2 regions of the Dyella sp. SG562 genome follow, and region 1 is predicted to be linked to the other one. Evidence: predicted binding sites of a transcription regulator. Region 1 holds the regulator's gene; the other holds the start of a gene.
What was found. The regulator sigma-54, encoded in region 1, starts transcription at its own class of promoters, with help from an activator protein. The targets are predictions, from matches to a motif close to TGGCACGNGCNTTGC.

Region 1 (7,183 bases):
TCTGGTCAACGCGCGAGCCTGACGTAGGTTGGGGTGAGCGCAGCGAACCCCAACGATGCGGCGGCGTGTAGACATGTTGGGGTTCGCCTTCGGCTCACCCCAACCTACGCTCGCCGTCCACGTGCTTCAGCAGGTGATGCGCGACAAAAGATCTTCCGCTTCCTCATGCGTCCGGCAACGCAGGATCGCCGGCGCCAGCCGCCGCAGACCCTTGTGGTTGAGCGCCGCGATGCGGTCGCGCACGTGCAGCAGCTGGCTGGAGTGCATGCTGAATTCGCACAGGCCCAGCGCCAGCAGCAGGGCGGTGAACTTGGTGTCGCCGCCGATCTCGCCGCACAGGCTCACCGGCTTGCCGGCGCGGCGGCCGCTGGTGATCACGTAGGAGATCAGCCGCAGCAGGGCCGGCTGCAGCGGGTTGTAGATATTGTCGAGCGCGTCGTTGCCGCGGTCCGAGGCCAGCACGTACTGCGCCAGGTCGTTGGTGCCGATGGCGAGGAAGTCCGCGTGCTCCAGCAGCGAGCGCACGTTGATGGCCGCCGCGGGCACTTCGATCATTGCGCCGAGCTGCAGTTTTTCCGGCAGGTCGATGTTCTCGCGCTTCAAGTCCTGGCGCGCCAGCTTGAACAGCGTGCGCACGGCGATCAGTTCGTCCGGCTGGGTGACCATCGGCACCAGCACGCGCACGGGGCCGTAGCAGGCGGCGCGCAGGATGGCGCGGATCTGCGTGGTGAACACCGCCGGATAGCGCAGCGACAGGCGCACGCCGCGCACGCCCAGCGCGGGGTTTTCTTCGCCGCGCAATGCCAGTCCCGCCGCGTCGGCCTTGTCCGCGCCCAGGTCCAGCGTGCGGATGGTCACCGGCAGGCCGCCCATGCCCAGCACCAGGTCGCGGTAGGCGATGAACTGCTCGTCCTCGGACGGCAGGCCCTTGTGGCGCAGGAACAGGAATTCGGTGCGGTAAAGGCCCACGCCGTCGGCGCCGCGCGAACGCGCCATGGCGATGTCGGCGCTGGTCTCGGCATTGGCGAGCAGGCGGATGTCGGTGCCGTCGCGGGTGCGCGTGGGCGCATTCGCCAGCGAGGCCAGGCGGCGGCCTTCCTGCTGTGCCTCGCGCTGCCAGGCGCGGTAGCGGGCCAGGTCCTGCGCAGTGGGATGCACCACCGCTTCGCCGCGTTCGGCGTCGAGCAGGATCAGGTCGTCGTCGTGGATGGTGGCGAGCGCGTCGCGCACGCCGACCAGCATGGGCAGGTCCAGGCTGCGCGCCAGGATGGCGCTGTGCGAATACGGGCTGCCGGAACTGGCCACCACGCCGAGCAGGCCATTGCCGGCCAGTTGCGCCATGTCGGCCGGCGCGATGGTGTCGGCGATCAGGATCTCGCCCACGCGCGCGGCGAGCTTGCGCTCCTCGCGGCTGGTCTGGCGCTGCAGGGCGGAGATGACGCGGTTGATGACCTGGTCGACGTCTTCCTTGCGGCTGCGCAGGTAGGGGTCGTCCATCGCTTCGAACACCGCGGCGAGGCGGTCGCGCTGTTTCTTAAGCGCGGCGCCGGGGCGGTAGTGGCCGATGCGGACCAGGTCGTCCAGGCCGCGCAGCAGTTCCTGGTCGTCCAGCAGCAGGCTGTGCGCGTCGATGAATTCGTTGACTTCGCGCGCCAGCGCGCCGTGCAGCTTGCCGCGCAGTTCGCGCAGTTCCTGGCGGGCGGTGTCGAGCGCGCGGTGGAGTTTTTCCAGCTCGGCGTCGACTTCGTCCTCGGCCAGCGGACGCGTGTCGACCAGATAGCGGCTCGGCTGCACCAGCCGCGCGCGGCCCAGGGCCATGCCGCGGGAGGCGTTGGAGCCGGGCAGCACGTGCCTCATGCGGCGGCTCCATGGCGGCGGACCGGCAACGAAGCGTGCGGCGCGCCTTGCGGCGTGCGGCGGTTCAAGCTTCGTGTCCTCTGCGCCATGGGCAACTCCACATCAGGCTCCTTCGTCGAACTTCCGGTCGAACAGGTCCACCACCGCGTCCAGCGCCTGCTCTTCGTCCGCGCCTTCGGCGCGCACGGTGAGCGGGGTGCCGATGCCGGCGGCCAGCATCATCACGCCCATGATGCTTTGCGCATTGACCTCGCGGCCCTTGCTGATCAGCCACACGGTGGATTTGAAACCCTGCACGAGCTGCACCAGCTTGGCCGATGCGCGGGCGTGCAGCCCCAGTTTGTTGGATACGACAATCTCTTTTTCAAGCATGGTCGATGAAGATTCCTCCGCGGCCGCCGCTGGCAGCCACTTCCGCCAGTTCGTCCAGCGGCTTTTCGGCATAGTTGAGAACGCGCAGCAGCATCGGCAGGTTCAGGCCCGAGACGCAGCGCAGGTGGACGCCGAGCTTGCCCAGCGACAGGCCGATATTGCACGGCGTGGCGCCGTACAGGTCGGCCAGCACCAGCACGCCGTCGCCGGTGTCCAGCTCGCGCGCATGCCTGGCGGTGAGGGTGCGCATCACGTCCGGATCGGCCGAGGGCGGCACTTCCACGGCCTCCACCTGCAACGGCAGCTTGGGCAGCACGTGGTGGGCGGCGGAGATCAGCGCATGGCCGACCGCCTCGTGGGTCATCAGCAGCACGCCGACGCTCATGGCCGGACTCCTGCGCTAAGTAAGGATTGAGCCTTCATCACTCGAGCTCGCGATGGAAGGTGAGGGCGCCTTCGTGCCGCGCACGGTAGTGGGCGGCAAGCCGCTCCACCAGGTAGACCGAACGATGCCGCCCGCCGGTGCAGCCGATCGCCACGGTGACGTAGCTGCGGTCGTCCGAGGCGAAGCGCGGCAGCCACGCGTCGAGCCAGCGCACGGTGTCGTCGAAGTATTCCTCCACCAGCGGCTGCGCTTCCAGGTATTCGCGCACCGGCGCGTCCTTGCCGGACAGCGGCCGCAGGCGCGGTTCCCAGTGCGGATTGGGCAGGCAGCGCGCGTCGAACACGAAGTCGGCGTCCAGCGGCAGGCCGCGGCGGTAGGCGAAGGAGGTGAACATCAGGGTCAGGCCGTCGGTGGCCTGGGCGTAGTCGGTGGCGATCAGACGGCGCAGCTGGTGCACGTTCAATTCGCTGGAATCGATCACCTTCTCGGCGATGGCGATCAGCGGACGCAGCAGCTTGCGTTCCTCCGCGATGGCGTCGGACAGCGACAGGCCCAGCACCGAGAGCGGATGGCGCCGGCGCGTTTCGGAATAGCGCTTGATCAGCACTTCGTCGCGGCAGTCGATGAAGACCAGGTGCACCTGCACGCCCGCCGCCGCCAGCTCGGACAGCACGGTGGGCATGCGCAGGAAATCCTCGCCGCGGTTGCGCACGTCCACGCCCACCGCGATGTTCTGGCGGCGCCCGGCCACGGCGCCGTGGCTCACTGCGGCCACCAGCTCGGGCAGCAGGGCGGTGGGCAGGTTGTCGACGCAGTAGAACTCCAGGTCTTCCAGCGCGCGCAGCGCGACGGTCTTGCCGCCGCCGGACATGCCGGTGAGCACGATCAGGTGGATCGCGTCGGGCTGGTGGATGTCGGAAGTCAGGAAAGCATTGCTCATGCGTGTCACCACGGGGGCAGGCGGCGCATCTGGTGGGCCTGCCGGTCGATGAAGGTCTGGGCGGGATCGATGCCCTTGCTTTTCAGCATATGGTTGCGCACCGCCGCTTCCACCAGCACCGCGAGGTTGCGGCCGGGCGCGACGGGAATGGTGATCATCGGCACCGCCACCTCGAAGATGTCGCGGTGGCCGACGTCGCCGGTGAGGCGGGTGAGGCCGTCGGTGTCCTCGCCTTCGCGCATGGGCTTCAAGTGCACCACCAGGCGCAGGTACTTGGACGGCTTCACCGCGGTGTGGCCGAACATCTCGCGCACGTTGAGCACGCCCAGGCCGCGCACTTCCAGAAGATCCTGCAGCAGCTCGGGGCAGGTGCCGTCGATCACGTCCGGCGCGATCAGAGTGAATTCGGTGGCGTCGTCGGCGACCAGGCGGTGGCCGCGGCTGATCAGTTCCAGCGCCAGCTCGCTCTTGCCGGAGCCGGATTCGCCGGTGATCAGCACGCCGATGGAGAACACCTCCAGGAACACGCCGTGCAGGGTGACCTTCGGCGCCAGCATGCGCGCCAGGTGGTACTGCATCCAGGTGAGCAGCTCGTGGCCGCGCTTGGAGCTGATCCACAGCGGGGTGTTGGTTTCCTCGGCCACCTCGCGCAGGTCGGGGGGAATGGCCTGGTCCTTGGTGACGATCATCGCCACCGGCTGGTAGGCGGCGATCTTGTTGATCGCTTCCCAGCGCTGGCGCGAATCCAGGGCGTCGAGGAAATTCAGCTCCTCGGTGCCGATGATCTGGATCTTGTTCGGATAGATGACGTTGAGATAGCCGATCAGCGAAGGACGCCGCGATGCGGTCACGCCGCGCTCGAGCACCCGCGATTCGCCGCGCATGCCCGCCACCCAGCGCAGGGCCATGCGCTCGTGCACGCCATCGTAGAGTTGTCGGGCGGTAAGCCGGTCCAAACCGAATCCTTTGCACCGCGTGATGCCCGGCAGGGGCCGGCGGCGATGGCGCACATTGTGCCAGTTCGGACGGTTTGGTGCGCCGCAAGACGGCACGGGCTGGGGCCGGGCTTGGGAGCGGCCCGCCCCGGCGGGCGGGGCGGGCCGGCGAGGTTCAGCCGTACTGGCGTTCCTCGCGCACTTCGCGCTGGTGCTTGTCGCACACCTTGTCGCGGTGCTTGCGCAGCTGCGCCACCAGCTTGTCGAACATGTTGTCGATGGAGACGTACATGTCCGATTCGGTGGCTTCCGCGTGGAGCGGTGCGGCGCCGGGGACTTTGAGCGTGCCTTCGCAGCGTTGCTGCAGCTTGTCGACGGAGAGGACGACGCTCAATTCGAGGAGTCTGCTTTCGAGGCGGGTAAGTCGCTCACAGTGGCCGTTCACGCGTTCGCGAAGGGCCTGGGTGATCTCGATCTTCTGGCCGCTGAGCTGGACTTGCATGGTGCGCCTCCTCTGGTACTGCCGCATGACGCGGCGTGGGTCGATGCGCCGGTGCCGGATGGTCGCCGACACATCACAGTCATCTCTTGGTATGGGGACGCTTTCCATCCCGCCAAGTTCCCGTCCAGGCGCACTTGCGCGCTGGTCAACCTGCCCGCTGGCGCTCGCTGGAGCTGGGAATTCGCATGGCCTCCCGATATTTGGCGACCGTACGGCGCGCCACCTGGATGCCCTTGCGGTGCAGTTCCTCGGCGATGGCCTGGTCGGACAGGGGTTTGCGCGGGTCTTCCGCGTCGATCAGCTTGCGCAGCATGGCCTGGATGGCGGTGGCGGATGCACTGCCGCCGTCTTCCGTGGACACGCCGCTGGAAAAGAAGTGCTTCAGTTCGAAGGTGCCCCGCGGCGTATGGATGTACTTGCGGGTGGTGACGCGGGAAATGGTGGACTCGTGCATGCCCACTTCCTCGGCCACCTCGCGCAGCACCAGCGGATGCATGGCCTCGGGGCCGTAGTCGAGGAAGGCGCTCTGCCGGCGCACGATGGCCTCGGCCACCTTGAGCAGGGTCTCGGCGCGCGATTCCAGGCTCTTGATCAGCCAGCGGGCCTCCTGCAGCTGGCCGCGCATCCAGCTGGCGTCTTCGCCGCGGGCCTGCGCGATGAGGTTGCAGTAATGCTGGTTCAGGCCCAGCCGCGGCTGGCAGTCGGGATTGAGGCTGACGCGCCAGCGGCCGCTGTCCTTGCGCGCGTAGACGTCGGGCGCGACGTATTCCACCGGGGTGACGTCGAGCGCGGCGCCAGGGCGCGGGTCCAGGCTGCGGATCAGCATGGCCGCGGCGTGGGTTTCCTCGTCGCTGGCGCGCAGTCGGCGCGACAGGCGGGCGATGTCGTTGCGCGCCAGCAGCTCAAGCTCGCTGTCGACGATGCGCAGCGCCAGCTCGCGCTGAGGCAGGTCCGGATCGAACTGCTCCAGCTGCACGCGCAGGCAGTCGCGCAGGTCCAGGCTGGCCACGCCGGTAGGATCGAAGCGCTGCACCTGGCGGCGCACGGCGTCGACTTCCTCGACGGTGGCCTTGAGGTCGGCCGGCACCGCGGCGGTGACCGATTCCAGCGTCTCGCCCAGATAACCGTCCGCATTGAGCGCATCGATGATGATCGCGGCGATGGTGCGCTCGCGCAGGCTCATGTGGGTGAGGTTGAGCTGCCACAGCAGGTGTTCCTGCAGGGTCTCCGGCGCGGCGTTCTGCGGTTCGAAGTGGTCCTCGTCGCCGCCGCTGCTGCGGCTGCCGCCGGCGGAGGAGAAGTCGATGGGTTCTTCGGCGTTGCCGCCGGATTCGCTCCAGTCGGCCGGCTCGTCGCCGCTGTCGCCGTCGTTGGCGGAGGTGGCGGCCTCGGTGGGAGCGTCGAAGGTGGCGGCCTCGCCATCGCCTTCGCTGTCGCCCTCGTTGGCGGCGTCCTCGGAGAACTCCAGCAGCGGGTTGCTCTCGGCGATCTGGCGCAGCTCGGCCTCCAGCTCCAGCTGCGACAGCTGCAGAAGGCGGATCGCCTGCTGCAATTGCGGCGTCAGGGTGAGCTGTTGATTGAGGCGAAACTGCAGTCCGGGTTTCATGCCACTGTTTTGAATGAGCCCAAAGGCTTGGATGAGCTTCGGGTCATCCTAACCCCTAGGGGGAGGAGCGGCCATAGGTTCCCGCCGATCCTCGCGTAGGCCGAATGGCTGAATGTGACGGCGCGCGCACCGCGGCCATCAGGAAAGCCTTATAGCCTGAATTCGCGGCCCAGATAGACCTCGCGTACTTTCTCGTCGGCCAGGATGTGCGCCGGCGTGCCGCGCGACAGCACTTCGCCGTCGTTGAGGATGTAGGCGCGGTCGCAGATGCCCAGCGTCTCACGTACGTTGTGATCGGTGATCAGCACGCCGATGCCGCGCTCCTTCAAGTGCCGCACGATGCGCTGGATCTCGCCCACCGAAATAGGGTCGACGCCGGCGAAGGGTTCGTCCAGCAGCATGTAGCGCGGCTCGGCGGCCAGCGCGCGGGCGATCTCCACGCGGCGGCGCTCGCCGCCGGAGAGGCTGATGCCGCGCTGGTCGGCGATGTGCGCGATCTTCAGCTCGTCGAGCAGGCTTTCCAGTTCGGTGGCGCGCTGCTTGGCGCCGAGGTTCTCGCGCAGCTCCAGCACGGCCATGATGTTGT
Region 2 (7,183 bases), on a different contig from region 1:
TGATCGGGGAGTAAGCGAACATGCGCACCACGCTGGCCAGCGAGTACTCGCTCAGCACGCGCTGCACGCTCTGGTAGTTCTGCGGATCGCGGAAGCTGACCTGGTGCGGATTGGCGCGCAGCGCATCGCGCAGCTGGTACAGCGTCTGGTAGGGGTCGCCGAAGCGCTCGTGGCAGGCCTTGTCCGCCGTGCAGCGTGCGAACTGCGCCTTGAGCGCGCTTTCCAGGTTCTGCGCGAAGTCTTCGCCCAGCACCAGTTCGTTCGGCACCACGCCGTCCAGCACCACCGCGCGCACCGCCTCCGGATGGCGCATCAGGTACTGCTGGGCCATGCGCGTGCCGTAGGAAACGCCGACCAGGTCGAAGCTCGGCGAACCCAGCGCGCGGCGCAGGTCGTCCAGATCCTGCGTGGCCACCGTGGTGGTGTAGTAGCGCGGATCGGCCTTGCCTTCGAGCTGCTTGAGGCAGGCCGCGGTTTCGGCGCGCAGCCTGGCGGGGTCGAAGGCGAGCTCTTCGTCGCTGCCCGGCTTCGCTTCCGCCGGCTTGCAGGTCAGCGGGTTGGAGCCGCCGGTGCCGCGCTGGTCCAGCAGCAGCACGTGGCGGTGCGCCAGCAGCGGCTGCAGCGCGGGCGCCACGCCGGGCCAGGTTTCGGTGGCCGCCTGGCCGGGGCCGCCGGCCAGCAGCACCACCATGTCGTCGGTGGCGACCTGGGCGCTGCTGCGGATCACGCCGAACTTCAGCTTGATCTTGCGGCTGTGCGGGTCGTCGCGGTTCTCCGGCACCTCGAACGGCGCGCACCAGGCGGCGGTGGTCATGCCGCTGTTGGGCTGGCCCAGCTCGCATGGCGTCAGCGTGAGCGAACCGAGCCGCCAGGTTTCCGGCCGGGCCGGCGCGGCGGATGCCGCGGCGGCCGGCGTGCCGTCGTCCGCCGCGGCCGCGTCGTTGCCGCCGCCGCGCGCATGGAACTGGTTCCAGGCCAGCGCGCCCAACCCCAGCGCGACGGCGGCGATGCGCACCATGGTGCGTCCCTTGATGGCCATTGCTTGTGTTCCCCTCGCTCATGCGGCCGTGCGGCCGCTGTCATCCCCAATGCGTCAGTGCCCCGCCTCGCCGTCCGGCTGGAAGATCGCTTCGATCGGCTGCTCGAACAGCCGCGCGATCTTGAAAGCCAGCGGCAGGCTGGGGTCGTACTTGCCGGTTTCGACCGCGTTGACGGTCTGCCGCGACACGTCCAGCCGCGCGGCCAGGTCGGCCTGCGACCAGCCGCGCCCGGCGCGCAGTTCGCGTACCCGGTTCTCCATCGCGTCAGTCGCGGTAGCGGCGCTTGGCCCAGGCCAGGGTCGGGCCGTAGACCAGCATCAGCGCCGGAAACACCAGCAGCAGCACGGTGCCGTCCAGGCTGACCACCTTGGCCGCGGCCAGAAAGCCGACGGCCACGCTGAGCACCGCCACCACCCCCGCGGCCAGCGCCAGCGCCTGCAAGTGCAGGCGCTGCATGAATTCGTCGCTGGCGGTGACGTAGCGGAACAGCGAGACCGCCATCGCCGCCACCGGCAACGCCGGCGCCAGCGCGATCAGCGCCTTCAGCCAGGCCGTGCCGGTGGTCTTGTGCAGCGGCCATACGAACAGCATCAGGGCGAAGTACACCGCCATGGCCGGCACGAATTCGGCGAGGTAGCGGCGGTCCTCGCGGCGCATTTCGCCGTCCGCTTCCGAACAGGCCGTGGCGCGCGACACGTAGGCGAGCAGCCAGGTCAGCGCGACCAGCAGCACCAGGGTCAGCACGCGCGAGCCGGTGCCATGCAGGCGGGCCATCAGCCCGACGACCGCGAAATACCCCGCCATGATCAGCCCCAGCAGCAGGCGCCGGGCCCACGCCGGCCAAGCCGCCATGCGCCTGGTCAGACTTTCCATCGCCCCCTCCATACGCCTCGCTCCCCCGTCGATCAGGACGCCTGCCGTGTCAAGCAAGCTTGACAGCACGCTAGGCAGGGCCCGGCGCGATGTCAAGCACGCTTGACAGGAGCACTGTAAACCTGGGCGTTTGTACGATTTTTTGCGTACAGGCAAGGACTTGGCCCACGGAGGTCACTTTTTGACCCTCCATGTCCTCGACAAATTTTTGACGTTGCTTAATCGTTGGTAGGAAAATTCTGAGAGATTGTTCTCAGATTTAAGTGTCAACTAGATCACGTTTTTTGGCATGGCTTCTGCATAGGCCCATCGCCAACGAGGGAAGCGCCGGCAGCGCCCTCCCCTCGGAGAAAGACGCAGGGGGACGAGAGACCAAGCCCGCGTCCGGAGCGCAACCACTGCCGTACCCAACCAAAAACCCGTTAAGGACAAAGGCATACCATGAAGAACGTTCTCGCCACCGCCCTGATCGCCGCCCTGGGCTTTGCCGCCCTGGCCCCGAACCAGGCTTCGGCCGCCGACGGCACCATCAACATCACCGGCTCCGTCAACGCCTCCACCTGCAAGATCAACGGCGCCAACAGCCCGGCCACGGTCAACGTGACCCTGCCGACCGTGTCGACCACCTCGCTGAGCGCCGCCGGCACGACTGCTGGCCGCACCGCCTTCGCGCTGGCCCTGAGCAACTGCGGCTCGCTGACCAAGGCCCAGACCTTCTTCGAGCCGGGCCCGACCATCATGGCCGACGGCAACCTGAAGAACGGCGGCAGCGCCACCGGCGTCGAAGTGCAGCTGCTCAACAGCGACTTCAGCGCGATCAACCTGGCCGGCACGGCCTCGACCCAGAACTCGCAGCAGGTCGCCCTGACCAGCGGCGCCGGCAACCTGAACTACTACGCGCAGTACTTCGCGACCGCCGCCGCCGGCGCCGGCAACGTGACCACCTCCGTGCAGTTCACGATGCTTTACCAGTAAGTCCCGCCCGGCTAGGCGGTCAGTTGTAGAGGCAAGTCCGCGCCGGAACCCATGGGGCTCGACCCCATGCGGTTCCGGCGCCCACTCCGCCGCCACCGGCGGAGCATCTCAAGTTCGCAGCGAGGGAAATCCATGAGGAAGTTTGTCTGCGCCCTGGGCGCGGGCCTGCTGGCCCTGTGTCTCGGCGCTCCGGCCGCGCACGCCAATGTATTGATCGGCGGCACCCGCGTGGTCTTCCCCGCGAAGGATGGCGAAGTGACCGTGCGCCTGACCAACGACAACGACCACCCCGTGCTGGTCGAGTCGTGGATCGACCGCGGCGATGTGCATAGCACCCCCGAATCCGTCGATGTGCCCTTTCTGATCACGCCTCCGCTGTTCCGCATGGAGCAGAAGAAGGAGCAGAGCCTGCGCATCGTCTACACGCACGAGCAGCTGCCGGCCGACCGCGAGTCGCTGTTCTGGCTCAACGTGCTGGAAGTGCCGCCCAAGCCCACCGGCCCGCAGGCCGAGGGCCAGAACCTGCTGCAGCTGGCGCTGCGTTCGCGCCTGAAGCTGTTCTACCGCCCGGCCGGCCTGCAGGGCGATCCGCTGAAGGCGCCGTCGCAGCTGACCTGGAAGGTCGACGCCGACGGCAAGGCGCTGGTGGCGCACAACCCCACGCCGTTCCACGTCACCATTTCCGAGCTCAGCGTGAGCGTCGGCGGCAAGGCCGTCGCCGCGGAGCTGGGCATGGTCGCGCCGCTGTCGGACCTGCGCCTGCCGCTGCACGACGGCGCGCCGAAGCCTGCCGCCGGCAGCGTGGTGAAGTTCACCGCGATCAACGATTTCGGCGCCGCCGACAGCTACACGGGCGCCATCGCCCCGTGAGCTTCCTGCGCGCCAGCCACGGCAGCGACCGCAACGGCGGCCACTGTGGCCGGCGTGCGCTGCTGTGCCTGGCGATCGCCGGCGCGCTGGGTGGCTGGAGCCTGGGCGCGCTCGCCGCCGCGCCGGCGGCGGCGAACGGCGCGGCCGCTTCCGGCGCCGACGCCTCCGCGCCGGTGGAAGCGAGCTTCGACCGCAACCTGCTGTCGGGCGCCGGCCGCAACACCGGCGACCTCTCGCGCTTCGAGCGCGGCACCATCGTGGTGCCCGGTGTCTACCGCACCGACATCTTCCTCAACGGCGCCTGGGTGGCGCGCGGCGACGTGCGTTTCGCTTCGCCCAAGCCCGATGCCAACGCCATCCCGTGCCTGTCGAAGGAACTGTTCGACCGCCTCGGCCTGCCGCTGCAGAAGCTGTCCGCCGAACAGCAGGCCAAGCTCAACGACGCGCAGGGCTGCCTGGACATCGGCAGCCTGATCGACGCGGCCAGCATGAACTTCGACCAGCCGAACCTGCGCCTGGACGTGAGCGTGCCGCAGGCCTGGCTGGGCACCCGCGCGCGCGGCTACGTGAGTCCGGAAAACTGGGACCGCGGCGTCAACGCGGCGCTGCTCAACTACAGCTTCAACAGCTACCGCACGCGCAACGGCGGCGTCAGCCAGACGTCGTCCTTCCTCGGCCTCAACACCGGCATCAACCTCGGCGGCTGGCAGCTGCGCCACGATTCGACGCTGCTGATGCAGTCCGGCGCCGCCGGCGCACCGTCGCGCCGCCACTGGGAAAACATCGACACCTATCTGCGCCGCGACCTGCCGTCGCTGCGCGCGCAGATGACCATCGGCGATTCGTATACCGGCGGCGAGCTGTTCGACAGCGTCAGCATCCGCGGCGTGCAGATCGCCACCGACGACCGCATGCTGCCGGATTCGTTGCGCGGCTACGCGCCGACCGTACGCGGCGTGGCCGAGTCCAACGCCAAGGTGACGGTGCGCCAGAACGGCATCGTGCTGTACGAAACCACGGTGTCGCCGGGTCCGTTCGTGATCTCGGATCTTTACTCCACCGGCTACGGCGGCGACCTCAATGTCACCATCACCGAAGCCGACGGCCGCATCCGCAACTTCACCGTGCCCTACGCCTCGGTGCCGCAGCTGCTGCGCCCGGGCGTCACGCGCTTCTCGGTGGTGGCCGGCGAGCTGCACGACACCTCGATCCACGCCAAGCCGGCGATCGCGCAGGCCACCGTGCAGCACGGCTTCAGCAACCTGCTCACCGGCTACGCCGGCATCGTCGGCACCTCCGGCTACGGCGCGGTGCAGGTGGGCGGCGCGTTCAACACGCACTACGGCGCGATCGCGCTGGACGTCACCGCGGCGCGCACCGAGATCCCCGGCCAGTCCAGCCAGGACGGCCAGAGCGTGCGGCTGAGCTACAGCAAGATCATCCCGGAGAGCAACACGTCCTTCAGCGTGGCCACCTACCGCTATTCCACCAGCGGCTACCTGGGCCTGCGCGACGCGCTGCTGACCCGCGACATCGCGCGCGGCTACCGCTACGTGGACCCCACCACGCTCACCACCATCAACGGCGTGAGCACGCCGGACCTGCTCACGCCGGAGCAGCGCCAGGCGCTGCAGGGCGCGTCCAACAGCTTCACCAGCTTCACCCGCCAGCTCGACCGCCAGCGCAGCCGCTTCGACATCAACGTCAACCAGCGCCTGGGCCAGAGCGGCGGCACCGTCTACGTCACCGGCTCCGCGGTGGACTACTGGAGCCGCAGCGGCACCGACGTGCAGTTCCAGGTGGGCTACAACAACGCGTTCCGCCGCCTGAGCTACAACCTGTCGGCCACGCGCGTGCGCGACGTCAACGGCCGCTTCAGCAACCAGTTCTTCGCCAGCATCTCGCTGCCGCTGGGCGACAGCGTGCACGCGCCGACCTTCGGCGCCACCGTGAGCCACGACAGCAGCGGCCATTCGCTGGCCCAGGGCACCTTGAGCGGCACCGCCGGCGTCGACAACGAATACAGCTACGGCGCCACCGCCACGCACGACAACGGCGGCAACGGTACGGATTCCAGCAATGCCGGCACCGTGTACGGCGGCTACCGCAGCCCGTTCGCGCAGTTCAACGCCAGCTACGGCAAGGGCAGCGGCTACTCGCAGGCCTCGGTCACCGTGGCCGGTTCCGTGGTGGCGCATCCGGGGGGCGTGACCTTCGGCCAGCCGATGGGCGACACCGTGGCGATCGTCTCCGCGCCGGACGCCAAGGGCGCGCGCGTGCTCAACGCCGCCGGCGTGCGCATCAACGGCGCCGGCTATGCGCTGGTGCCCTACCTCACGCCGTACAACCGCAACACCGTGCAGATCGACCCGAAGGGCCTGCCGCTGTCGGTGCAGATGGAAAGCACCAGCGCCGAAACGGCGCCGCATGCCGGCGCCGTGGTGATGCTGCGCTACAAGACCGAAAGCGGCCGCTCGATGATCGTGCGCGTGAAGCAGGCCGACGGCCGCGTGGTGCCGTTCGGTGCCGAAGTGGTGGACGAGAACGGCAAGAACGTGGGCGTGGTCGGCCAGGCCGGGCGTATCCTGGCCCGCGTCGCGGGCGACCGCGGCGTGCTGAGCGTGCAGTGGCAGGATGCCGACGAGAACGCGCTGCGCTGCCAGTTCCCCTATCAATTGCCCGCTGCGGCCAAGGGCGCGGCGGACAGCTACCAGAAGTTCGACGCCACCTGTACCGCGGCGGTGTCGGGCAGCGGGAGCCACCCGTGATGCGCATGTTCCATTTCTCGCGACGCATCGGCGGCCTGTTGCTGCTGGCGCTGCTGCTGTGCCTGCTGCCGCTGGGCGCCAGCGCGGCGGTGAACTGCACGATCACCAACAATACGCTGAGCATCGGCAACGTCAGCGTGTCGCCCAGCGCGCCGGTGGGCACGGTGCTGGCTACTTCAGGCACCGCGCCGATCACCATCAGCTGCACCGGCATGCCGTACGACAACACGGCGCAGGGCAAGGTGGTGACGATGCAGGCGGGCAACCTGGCGCCGCGCGATCCCAGCGATCCGCCCAGCGGCGGCGGCATCGCCTTCGACACTAATGTGCAGGGCGTGGCCCTGGTGGTCACCGCGACGCCGGTGCAGGCCTCGGACAGCGCCTGCCTGCGCTGCGGCCCGGGCAGCACGGCGGGCTTCGAAGCGGTGACGGTCAACTACCCCACCACCAGCGCGACCTCCACCTTCACCGCCAAGCTGGTCAAGACCGGCCCGATCACGCCCGGTGCACTGGGTTCGATCCAGCTCATGCAGTTCTGGTGGTACATCTACGGCAAGACCTCCAGCGTCGGCCCGCTGTCCAGCCTCACCTTCAGCGGCGGCAATGTCAGCGTGATCGCCTGCTCGGTGAATACCGATTCGCAGACGCTCAACGTGG

Region 2: FHW84_RS10085 (fimbrial protein) is a predicted target of sigma-54. The motif match lies at 2,199-2,213, and genes of this name have one in related genera.

The regions. Positions count from the first base shown of each region.
Region 1 is NZ_JAAOYS010000007.1:128,571-135,753, forward strand. It holds gene FHW84_RS14210 (LysR family transcriptional regulator) at 1-22, shown strand, start outside; gene ptsP (phosphoenolpyruvate--protein phosphotransferase) at 127-1,857, opposite strand; gene FHW84_RS14220 (HPr family phosphocarrier protein) at 1,960-2,229, opposite strand; gene FHW84_RS14225 (PTS fructose IIA subunit family protein) at 2,222-2,614, opposite strand; gene rapZ (RNase adapter RapZ) at 2,652-3,554, opposite strand; gene hprK (HPr(Ser) kinase/phosphatase) at 3,560-4,510, opposite strand; gene raiA (ribosome-associated translation inhibitor RaiA) at 4,665-4,991, opposite strand; gene FHW84_RS14245 (RNA polymerase factor sigma-54) at 5,137-6,597, opposite strand; gene lptB (LPS export ABC transporter ATP-binding protein) at 6,747-7,183, opposite strand, start outside.
Region 2 is NZ_JAAOYS010000004.1:179,118-186,300, reverse strand. It holds gene FHW84_RS10100 (alpha/beta hydrolase) at 1-1,039, opposite strand, end outside; gene FHW84_RS10095 (helix-turn-helix transcriptional regulator) at 1,094-1,300, opposite strand; gene FHW84_RS10090 (hypothetical protein) at 1,305-1,913, opposite strand; gene FHW84_RS10085 (fimbrial protein) at 2,355-2,888, shown strand; gene FHW84_RS10080 (molecular chaperone) at 3,021-3,758, shown strand; gene FHW84_RS10075 (fimbria/pilus outer membrane usher protein) at 3,755-6,526, shown strand; gene FHW84_RS10070 (fimbrial protein) at 6,526-7,183, shown strand, end outside.